Regions from separate parts of the Bacillus bruguierae genome, predicted to be linked through region 2. Evidence: a T-box and tRNA genes for the amino acid it is inferred to sense, from the RefSeq annotation. Region 2 holds a T-box; the other regions hold tRNA genes.

Region 1 (3,248 bases), on a different contig from region 2:
AGCTAGTAAGATCCCTGAAAGATGATCAGGTTGATAGGTTCGAGGTGGAAGCGTGGCGACACGTGGAGCTGACGAATACTAATAGATCGAGGACTTAACCATATAATATGAAGCAAGTGTTATCTAGTTTTGAGAGAATATAAAAAACTTGTTGACTTTTTCGGTGAATCAAGTATAATAATGATTGTCTCAAATGAATATAGTCTGGTAATGATGGCAGAGAGGTCACACCCGTTCCCATACCGAACACGGAAGTTAAGCTCTCTAGCGCCGATGGTAGTTGGGACTTTGTCCCTGTGAGAGTAGGACGTTGCCAGGCAAATGGAGGATTAGCTCAGCTGGGAGAGCACCTGCCTTACAAGCAGGGGGTCGGCGGTTCGATCCCGTCATCCTCCACCATATAATCTTAAATGTCGGAGGGGTAGCGAAGTGGCTAAACGCGGCGGACTGTAAATCCGCTCCTTCGGGTTCGGCAGTTCGAATCTGCCCCCCTCCACCATTTCGATGGGCTATAGCCAAGCGGTAAGGCAACGGACTTTGACTCCGTCATGCGCTGGTTCGAATCCAGCTAGCCCAGCCATTTAAGAGCCATTAGCTCAGTTGGTAGAGCATCTGACTTTTAATCAGAGGGTCGAAGGTTCGAGTCCTTCATGGCTCACCATTTTTAAAATGTAATATGCGGGTGTGGCGGAATTGGCAGACGCACCAGACTTAGGATCTGGCGCCTTTGGCGTGGGGGTTCGACTCCCTTCACCCGCACTCTTAATTAAATAAGCAATAAGTCATATATGTTTTGCGGAAGTAGTTCAGTGGTAGAATACAACCTTGCCAAGGTTGGGGTCGCGGGTTCGAATCCCGTCTTCCGCTCCAATTTTCAATATGACGCCGGGGTGGCGGAACAGGCAGACGCACAGGACTTAAAATCCTGCGGTGGGTGACCACCGTGCGGGTTCGACCCCCGCCCTCGGCACCATATGCGCCCGTAGCTCAATTGGATAGAGCGTTTGACTACGGATCAAAAGGTTAGGGGTTCGAGTCCTCTCGGGCGCGCTTTATTAACGGGAAGTGGCTCAGCTTGGTAGAGCACCTGGTTTGGGACCAGGGGGTCGCAGGTTCGAATCCTGTCTTCCCGATAGTTTTTTAAAATGGGGCCTTAGCTCAGCTGGGAGAGCGCCTGCCTTGCACGCAGGAGGTCAGCGGTTCGATCCCGCTAGGCTCCACCATTAAAGCTTCATATATACGGAGGTATACCCAAGTTCGGCTGAAGGGATCGGTCTTGAAAACCGACAGGCGGCGAGAGTCGCGCGGGGGTTCGAATCCCTCTACCTCCTCCATTTTTTATTTAAAAGAATATTATATCATCGCGGGGTGGAGCAGTCTGGTAGCTCGTCGGGCTCATAACCCGAAGGTCGCAGGTTCAAATCCTGTCCCCGCAACCAATGGTCCCGTGGTGTAGTGGTTAACATGCCTGCCTGTCACGCAGGAGATCGCCGGTTCGACCCCGGTCGGGACCGCCATTTACATAAAGGCTCGGTAGCTCAGTCGGTAGAGCAGAGGACTGAAAATCCTCGTGTCGGCGGTTCGATTCCGTCCCGAGCCACCATTTTTTTTTGTAAAAAAACTAGCCGGCTTAGCTCAATTGGTAGAGCAACTGACTTGTAATCAGTAGGTTGGGGGTTCAAGTCCTCTAGCCGGCACCACTTAGGGGCATAGTTTAAAGGTAGAACAGAGGTCTCCAAAACCTCCGGTGTGGGTTCGATTCCTACTGCCCCTGTAAGAAATATGGGCCTATAGCTCAGCTGGTTAGAGCGCACGCCTGATAAGCGTGAGGTCGATGGTTCGAGTCCATTTAGGCCCACCATATTCCGCAGTAGCTCAGTGGTAGAGCTATCGGCTGTTAACCGATCGGTCGTAGGTTCGAGTCCTACCTGCGGAGCCATGGCCCGTTGGTCAAGTGGTTAAGACACCGCCCTTTCACGGCGGTAACACGGGTTCGAATCCCGTACGGGTCATTATAAAAAGAGTCAGCACTATGCTGACTCTTTTTATTTGAAGAAAAATAATATTATACATTATATTTTCTGTATATCGTATTTATTATAACGAATTATAATTACTTCTGATTAATGATCTCCTTATACATATATTTATTGAGCTACTTTTGGACAGTAAGAATGAGAATGCTTCAACTAACCAAAAGTAGTCGAATAAAGAAAATCTACTGATGGCCGTATCAAGCTATTATAACAATAAGTATATCTTTATCATATTATAAAATGTTTTATTTTTTATTATAAATAATGAAGGATTTTGTATGATTTTGTGTAATTAGGAAAGAATATAGTACATTATATTTTTACCAATTGATTATTTTAGCTATACTCAGAATTGAACTACATCAATTCATTTTGATGATTGTACAACGGAATGTTGCATGAATATTTTACGGTATAAAGTATTTCTTTTACTAACCTCATCCTGCTTATTGCTCTGTATCTTTACAAGCTGCCTTCTCAAATAAGAACGATAAAGTCTATATTTACTCTCCGCAATTCTAAAGTTTTTAGAATTGGTCATTGTAACTGTGAATATCCAATTTATTTTGCGTTTTATGATTACATAGTTTTCTACATTTGATAAAGTGTAATTTCATCTGTTTTTAATAAGAGATGGTATCTCGTTTATCTTTTAAGGAACTTGCGAATTGAAATGAAGAGGGTTGGAGATGCTAAAGTGTGTAAAGGAGGGTAATATATTTATGACAACTGTTCGAGAATTGATGAGCACGAATATTGTACAATGTACATCACTAGATAACGTATATGAAGCAGCGGTGAAAATGAAAGAAGAAGATATAGGAATGATTCCTGTTGTGGAGAATAATCAAGTTATCGGACTTGTAACAGACCGTGATTTGGTTGTGCGGGGAATTGCAGAAAAACATCCAGGTTCCAATCAAATTACAAATGTTATGACAACACAAATTATTTCTGTGTCACCTGATGACGCTATTGAAAAAGCGACAGAGTTAATGGCACGTTACCAAATAAGAAGATTGCCAGTAGTTGAACATGGACAACTTGTTGGGATGCTATCACTTGGTGATTTAGCAACAACTAAATATGCAGATGATCAAGCAGGCGTTGCCTTAAGTGAAATATCAGAGCAAACAGACTAAATAAATACTTTTATTCTGTTTGCAATTTGCTATTTGAGGGCAGGAATGCTTCATCTGAAAATTTATTTGA
Region 2 (3,248 bases):
TAGTTAAATTATACAATAAAAATAGCTTATGAATATGAAAAATTCATGCTAGCTTGTATCATTTTTTGTACATCTCCCTAATATATATGGAAATAGCAAGAATTATAAAAGGGGGGACAAAAGTGATTGAAATCTGCTTCGAAGAAAAAAATGATGCTATTGTTGTATATAAAGAGCTTAAAAAAAGGACAGATCATATATATGAAGAAATAAGCATTTACTTGTACGAACAAATGGTAATTGTTCATATACCAATACAAGAGTCACGCTACATTGATCAAGTGGTTATTCCTGTATTTGTGCAATATATTATCAATACGAAACAAGATGAATGGATAAGTGCGATTTTAAAAGATAAATTTTATTATGAAGAGCGAGAAGAACGAAATCAAATTTTACATATGGCTCATTCTATTTTAAAAGGGAAACGAAAAGGATTAGTAGATGCACCTTCGAAGGAAAGAGGGACAGAATTGGTACTGTCTTCTTTACAAGGATGGATACATGATACAATGTCGTTTTCGTTTGAAGCGTACATTCGTTTTCGCTTGAGAAAGTACAATGAATTTTTGTATCGAACGGCGGAGATGGCGATAGATGAATATAAGTTAGAACAAGAGTATCAAATGTTCGTAGAAACATTACGGCAACAAGTAAGCAGCCGAAAATCACGTTTATCTTGCTTGCATCTCGTGTTTAATGATAGTTGTGTCTTTTATGATGAAAAGGGAAGACGTTTAAAACAAGAAAAACTTGTTCAGTATATAGAAGAAGAATTACTCTCTCAAAAAGATCTATACATTGATCCGAATATTATGGCACCGCTTCTGTCAATCGCGCCTAAAAGAATTCATCTGTATGCGAAAGAACAAGATCATAATATGATTGTAACGATTCAAAATGTATTTCAGGAGAGAGTGCAGTTATATGCGCTTCATGAATTTGAAAAGAATGTGACAAAATTCAAAAATAAAGGGAACGCCCTTGATTTTCTAAATTTTTGAGCATATAATTACGTACATACATGAAAATACATTAAAATGTTACGATGAGGACATGAGTAGTTATCCACGATTCTCAGAGAGAGAAGCCTTAGGCTGTGAGCTTCTTAATACGAGATTATTACTTACCACCTCTGAACTTCAGCAGTGAACGAATGTCTAGTAATTGCTGACGGCAAGTGCCGTTATCATGAACTTGAGCAGTTAACAATGTGTTAGCTGGAACAAGGGTGGAACCACGAATTCAACACTCGTCCCTTTTTATAGGGATGGGTGTTTTTTATTTTGACTATGAAAAAGGAGTGACTAAAGATGGCAGATGTAGTAAAAATTACATTTCCAGACGGAGCTGTGAAGGAGTTTCCAAAAGGAACAACAACTGAAGACATTGCTGCTTCTATTAGCCCTGGCTTAAAGAAAAAAGCGATTGCAGGGAAATTAAATGAAGAAATGGTAGACTTACGTACACCGATTGAGCAAGATGGTGCAATTTCTATCGTGACATTAGATTCTGAAGATGGGCTATACATTTTACGCCACTCAACAGCTCACTTATTAGCGCAAGCATTAAAGCGTTTATATAAAGATGTGAAGCTTGGAATTGGGCCTGTAATTGAAAATGGCTTCTATTACGATATCGATATGGAAGAAGCAATCACAGTTGAAGATTTCTCGAAAATCGAAAAAGAAATGCAAAAAATCGTAAATGAAAATCTTGAGATTGCTCGCCATGAAGTACCACGTGCTGAAGCGCTTCGTCGTTATGAAGAAATTGGCGACGAGCTAAAATTAGAATTGATTAACGATCTTCCGGAAGATGCGGTTATTTCAATTTATGAACAAGGCGAATTCTTCGACCTTTGCCGCGGAGTTCACCTTCCATCTACAGGGAAAATTAAAGTATTTAAATTGTTAAGCGTTGCTGGTGCTTACTGGCGCGGCGATAGCAATAATAAAATGCTGCAACGTATTTACGGTACTGCATTCGTGAAAAAAGCAGAGTTAGATGAGCACTTACGTATGCTTGAAGAAGCGAAAGAGCGTGATCATCGTAAATTAGGTAAAGAGTTAAAACTATTTACAAATAGCCAAAAAGTAGGACAAGGTTTACCGCTTTGGTTACCAAAAGGTGCAACAGTCCGCCGTATTATCGAGCGTTACATTGTTGATAAAGAAGTAAGCTTAGGATACGATCACGTATATACTCCAGTACTAGGAAGCCGAGAGCTTTATGAGACTTCTGGTCACTGGAATCACTATCGAGATGGCATGTTCCCATCGATGGAAATGGATAATGAGGAATTGGTACTTCGTCCAATGAACTGTCCTCACCATATGATGGTGTACAAAAACGATATCCACAGTTATCGTGAATTACCAATCCGTATTGCGGAGCTTGGAACAATGCATCGTTATGAAATGTCTGGTGCGCTATCTGGATTACAACGTGTACGCGGGATGACTTTAAATGATGCGCACATTTTCGTTCGTCCAGATCAAATTAAAGAAGAATTCAAACGCGTTGTAAACTTAACTTTAGAAGTATACAAAGACTTCGATTTAGAAGATTATTCATTCCGTTTATCTTATCGTGATCCAGCGGATACTAAAAAGTATTTTGATGACGATGAAATGTGGGAAAAAGCTCAATCAATGTTAAAAGAAGCTATGGATGAAATGGGTCTTGAGTACTATGAAGCAGAAGGTGAAGCGGCATTCTACGGTCCGAAACTTGACGTACAAGTTCGCACTGCGCTTGGAAAAGACGAAACACTTTCAACTATACAATTAGACTTCTTACTTCCAGAACGCTTTGAATTAACTTACATCGGTGAAGACGGTAAACAGCATCGTCCAGTTGTTATTCACCGCGGTGTTGTATCAACTATGGAACGTTTTGTTTCCTTCTTAATCGAAGAATACAAAGGTGCATTCCCAACTTGGTTAGCGCCGGTTCAAGTACAAGTAATTCCAGTTTCTCCGCAAGTACATTTAGACTATGCGAAGAAAGTACAAGAAGAATTACAACGTGCTGGCATTCGTGTTGAAGTGGATACTCGTGACGAGAAAATTGGTTACAAAATCCGTGAGGCACAAATGCAAAAAATTCCGTATATGCTTGTAGTAGGTGACAATGAAGTTGCTGAAACTGGTGTAAACGTCCGTAAATACGGTGAACAAAAATCAGAAACAATCTCATTAGATGCATTCGTTGACCTAATTAAGGTTGAAGGAAAACGATAAGAA
Region 3 (3,248 bases), on a different contig from region 2:
TTTTTCATGGTAAAATCCCCTCTCTATTTTTCAATATCATCATTAGCATTGTCATTTAAGTAAATAATTAAAATACTGTTTTTATATTGTTTAACTTCCTTACACACATATTGTAGCACGTTTTTTTGTGAGTGTATTCACATTTTATGACCCATTTGTGAAATTTATCACATATAGGGGAAAGTTATAATATTAAGTATGGAATCGATTTTAATGGAAGCGTTCTCTTTAGATTGTGAACACAAATAATACAGTATTTCATTTTACCAATAGACTATATTATATAGTGAAAATCCCAGTATTTACAAATAAACTACTCTCATTATAAGATTAGACTGAACAGTCGGTTTATAATTTATTATGGGAGTGAATAATATGAAAGATCACATCATAACTTTACAAGACGGACGTAAGTTAGCCTATATTGAATATGGTAAAACAAATGGATTACCAGTCATGCTGTTTCATGGTACACCCGGTTCAAGAATTTGGGCATTAACAGATGATATGGTAGCGAAACAATTAGGCATACGACTTATTTCAATAGATAGACCTGGCTACGGGCTCTCTGATCCAAAACAGAATCGAACAGTTCTGAATTGGGCAGAAGATGTAAATGAAATAGCAGATCAACTAAAACTCCAAACTTTTTCTATTATAGGTGTCTCAGGCGGAGGCGCTTATGCAGCAGCCTGTGCTTACAAAATCCCTGAGCGCTTACAATCCGTACAAATGGTTTCTAGTGCAACTCCGTTTGAAAATGAAGAGCCGCCAGCCAGTATGTGCCGCGAAAATCGAATTGCCTTCTTTATCTCCAAACGCTTACCTTTGCTATTAAAATGGGCATATCGTGCTCAAAAAAAGCAAATGGAAAAGAACCCTGAAAAATATATGCAAGGGATGAAAAAAGGAAATAGACATTTATGCAAATGGGATCAACAATTTATTCAAACAGATGAAGATATTAAATTAACTATGATCCACATGAAAGAAGCGTTAAGAAATAGTGTAGATGAAGCAGTAGCAGAACACTGGGGATTTAATTTTCAAAACATTTCTATTCCTATCCATATTTGGCATGGTACAGCCGACACTTTATCTTCAATAGAAGAAATAAAAAAAGTAGCCTCAGCTACTCCTCATGTAACAACACATTATATAAAAGATGCAGGACATTTCTTACCTGATGATCCCCACATATGGGAATCTATTTTACAAACAATTATTCATGATGCAGATGAGACAAACAAATCCAGTATATCATTTCATACTTCTATTTGATCCATTATGAGGTGGGAGTATTACTGCCCACGAATAGCGGGATAAAAATCAAGGAAAACCAGCTAAAATAGAGAAGTAACTATTCATTATACACAAAAAGAGATAGCAAATTATGCTATCTCTTTAATATGACCCGTACGGGATTCGAACCCGTGTTACCGCCGTGAAAGGGCGGTGTCTTAACCACTTGACCAACGGGCCAATTTCTGGCAGAGAAGAAGGGATTCGAACCCTCGCACCGCGTAAGCGATCTACTCCCTTAGCAGGGGAGCCCCTTGAGCCACTTGGGTACTTCTCTATATTATATGGCTCCGCAGGTAGGACTCGAACCTACGACCGATCGGTTAACAGCCGATAGCTCTACCACTGAGCTACTGCGGAATATGGTGGGCCTAAATGGACTCGAACCATCGACCTCACGCTTATCAGGCGTGCGCTCTAACCAGCTGAGCTATAGGCCCTAGAAAAAGCGGGTGAAGAGAATCGAACTCTCGACCAGAGCTTGGAAGGCTCTTGTTTTACCACTAAACTACACCCGCATAAAAATGGTGAGCCATGAAGGACTCGAACCTTCGACCCTCTGATTAAAAGTCAGATGCTCTACCAACTGAGCTAATGGCTCATTTTGAAATGGTGCCGGCTAGAGGACTTGAACCCCCAACCTACTGATTACAAGTCAGTTGCTCTACCAATTGAGCTAAGCCGGCTTGCATATTTCAAAATGGTGGCTCGGGACGGAATCGAACCGCCGACACGAGGATTTTCAGTCCTCTGCTCTACCGACTGAGCTACCGAGCCTTAATATAAATGGCGGTCCCGACCGGGGTCGAACCGGCGATCTCCTGCGTGACAGGCAGGCATGTTAACCACTACACCACGGGACCATTGGTTGCGGGGACAGGATTTGAACCTGCGACCTTCGGGTTATGAGCCCGACGAGCTACCAGACTGCTCCACCCCGCGATGATATAATATTCTTTTTAAAAAAATGGAGGAGGTAGAGGGATTCGAACCCCCGCGCGACTCTCGCCGCCTGTCGGTTTTCAAGACCGATCCCTTCAGCCAGACTTGGGTATACCTCCATATATATAAAACTTGAGTGGTGGACCTTGTAGGACTCGAACCTACGACCGGACGGTTATGAGCCGTCTGCTCTAACCAGCTGAGCTAAAGGTCCTTTATGGTAGCGGCGGAGGGGATCGAACCCCCGACCTCACGGGTATGAACCGTACGCTCTAGCCAGCTGAGCTACACCGCCATAAACAAGTTATAAGTGGAGCCTAGCGGGATCGAACCGCTGACCTCCTGCGTGCAAGGCAGGCGCTCTCCCAGCTGAGCTAAGGCCCCATTTTAAAAAACTATCGGGAAGACAGGATTTGAACCTGCGACCCCCTGGTCCCAAACCAGGTGCTCTACCAAGCTGAGCCACTTCCCGTTAATAAAGCGCGCCCGAGAGGACTCGAACCCCTAACCTTTTGATCCGTAGTCAAACGCTCTATCCAATTGAGCTACGGGCGCATATGGTGCCGAGGGCGGGGGTCGAACCCGCACGGTGGTCACCCACCGCAGGATTTTAAGTCCTGTGCGTCTGCCTGTTCCGCCACCCCGGCGTCATATTGTAAATTGGAGCGGAAGACGGGATTCGAACCCGCGACCCCAACCTTGGCAAGGTTGTATTCTACCACTGAACTACTTCCGCAAAACATATATGACTTATTCAATTAAAAGTGCGGGTGAAGGGAGTCGAACCCCCACGCCAAAGGCGCCAGATCCTAAGTCTGGTGCGTCTGCCAATTCCGCCACACCCGCATATTATTTTTTAAAATGGGGCGACTGATGGGAATCGAACCCACGAGTGTCGGAGCCACAATCCGATGCGTTAACCACTTCGCCACAGCCGCCATGATACTGGTGCCGGCTAGAGGACTTGAACCCCCAACCTACTGATTACAAGTCAGTTGCTCTAC

Evidence for each region. A T-box is a leader RNA that pairs with one kind of tRNA and senses whether it is charged. The one in region 2 lies ahead of thrS (threonine--tRNA ligase), so its partner is inferred to be a tRNA-Thr.
Region 1: it encodes a tRNA-Thr, which carries the amino acid that the T-box ahead of thrS (threonine--tRNA ligase) is inferred to sense. The anticodon was not compared.
Region 3: it encodes a tRNA-Thr, which carries the amino acid that the T-box ahead of thrS (threonine--tRNA ligase) is inferred to sense. The anticodon was not compared.

Annotation. Positions count from the first base shown of each region.
Region 1 covers NZ_JBAWSX010000027.1:52-3,299, forward strand. Annotated here, with positions in the region: partial or broken rRNA gene WAZ07_RS24940 (23S ribosomal RNA) at 1-102, shown strand, start outside; rRNA gene rrf (5S ribosomal RNA) at 204-319, shown strand; tRNA gene WAZ07_RS24950 (tRNA-Val) at 324-399, shown strand; tRNA gene WAZ07_RS24955 (tRNA-Tyr) at 416-499, shown strand; tRNA gene WAZ07_RS24960 (tRNA-Gln) at 506-580, shown strand; tRNA gene WAZ07_RS24965 (tRNA-Lys) at 586-661, shown strand; tRNA gene WAZ07_RS24970 (tRNA-Leu) at 679-759, shown strand; tRNA gene WAZ07_RS24975 (tRNA-Gly) at 796-870, shown strand; tRNA gene WAZ07_RS24980 (tRNA-Leu) at 885-973, shown strand; tRNA gene WAZ07_RS24985 (tRNA-Arg) at 977-1,050, shown strand; tRNA gene WAZ07_RS24990 (tRNA-Pro) at 1,060-1,133, shown strand; tRNA gene WAZ07_RS24995 (tRNA-Ala) at 1,148-1,223, shown strand; tRNA gene WAZ07_RS25000 (tRNA-Ser) at 1,242-1,334, shown strand; tRNA gene WAZ07_RS25005 (tRNA-Met) at 1,363-1,439, shown strand; tRNA gene WAZ07_RS25010 (tRNA-Asp) at 1,442-1,517, shown strand; tRNA gene WAZ07_RS25015 (tRNA-Phe) at 1,528-1,603, shown strand; tRNA gene WAZ07_RS25020 (tRNA-Thr) at 1,625-1,700, shown strand; tRNA gene WAZ07_RS25025 (tRNA-Trp) at 1,704-1,774, shown strand; tRNA gene WAZ07_RS25030 (tRNA-Ile) at 1,785-1,861, shown strand; tRNA gene WAZ07_RS25035 (tRNA-Asn) at 1,865-1,939, shown strand; tRNA gene WAZ07_RS25040 (tRNA-Glu) at 1,941-2,012, shown strand; gene WAZ07_RS25045 (CBS domain-containing protein) at 2,759-3,178, shown strand.
Region 2 covers NZ_JBAWSX010000001.1:288,272-291,519, forward strand. Annotated here, with positions in the region: gene ytxC (putative sporulation protein YtxC) at 123-1,004, shown strand; T-box leader at 1,037-1,263, shown strand; gene thrS (threonine--tRNA ligase) at 1,314-3,245, shown strand.
Region 3 covers NZ_JBAWSX010000012.1:451-3,698, reverse strand. Annotated here, with positions in the region: gene WAZ07_RS18160 (L-lactate dehydrogenase) at 1-8, opposite strand, end outside; gene WAZ07_RS18155 (alpha/beta fold hydrolase) at 376-1,281, shown strand; tRNA gene WAZ07_RS18150 (tRNA-Glu) at 1,411-1,482, opposite strand; tRNA gene WAZ07_RS18145 (tRNA-Ser) at 1,489-1,579, opposite strand; tRNA gene WAZ07_RS18140 (tRNA-Asn) at 1,588-1,662, opposite strand; tRNA gene WAZ07_RS18135 (tRNA-Ile) at 1,666-1,742, opposite strand; tRNA gene WAZ07_RS18130 (tRNA-Gly) at 1,750-1,820, opposite strand; tRNA gene WAZ07_RS18125 (tRNA-Lys) at 1,828-1,903, opposite strand; tRNA gene WAZ07_RS18120 (tRNA-Thr) at 1,913-1,988, opposite strand; tRNA gene WAZ07_RS18115 (tRNA-Phe) at 2,004-2,079, opposite strand; tRNA gene WAZ07_RS18110 (tRNA-Asp) at 2,090-2,165, opposite strand; tRNA gene WAZ07_RS18105 (tRNA-Met) at 2,168-2,244, opposite strand; tRNA gene WAZ07_RS18100 (tRNA-Ser) at 2,271-2,363, opposite strand; tRNA gene WAZ07_RS18095 (tRNA-Ile) at 2,382-2,458, opposite strand; tRNA gene WAZ07_RS18090 (tRNA-Met) at 2,463-2,539, opposite strand; tRNA gene WAZ07_RS18085 (tRNA-Ala) at 2,556-2,628, opposite strand; tRNA gene WAZ07_RS18080 (tRNA-Pro) at 2,643-2,716, opposite strand; tRNA gene WAZ07_RS18075 (tRNA-Arg) at 2,726-2,799, opposite strand; tRNA gene WAZ07_RS18070 (tRNA-Leu) at 2,803-2,891, opposite strand; tRNA gene WAZ07_RS18065 (tRNA-Gly) at 2,906-2,980, opposite strand; tRNA gene WAZ07_RS18060 (tRNA-Leu) at 3,010-3,090, opposite strand; tRNA gene WAZ07_RS18055 (tRNA-His) at 3,107-3,182, opposite strand; tRNA gene WAZ07_RS18050 (tRNA-Thr) at 3,191-3,248, opposite strand, start outside.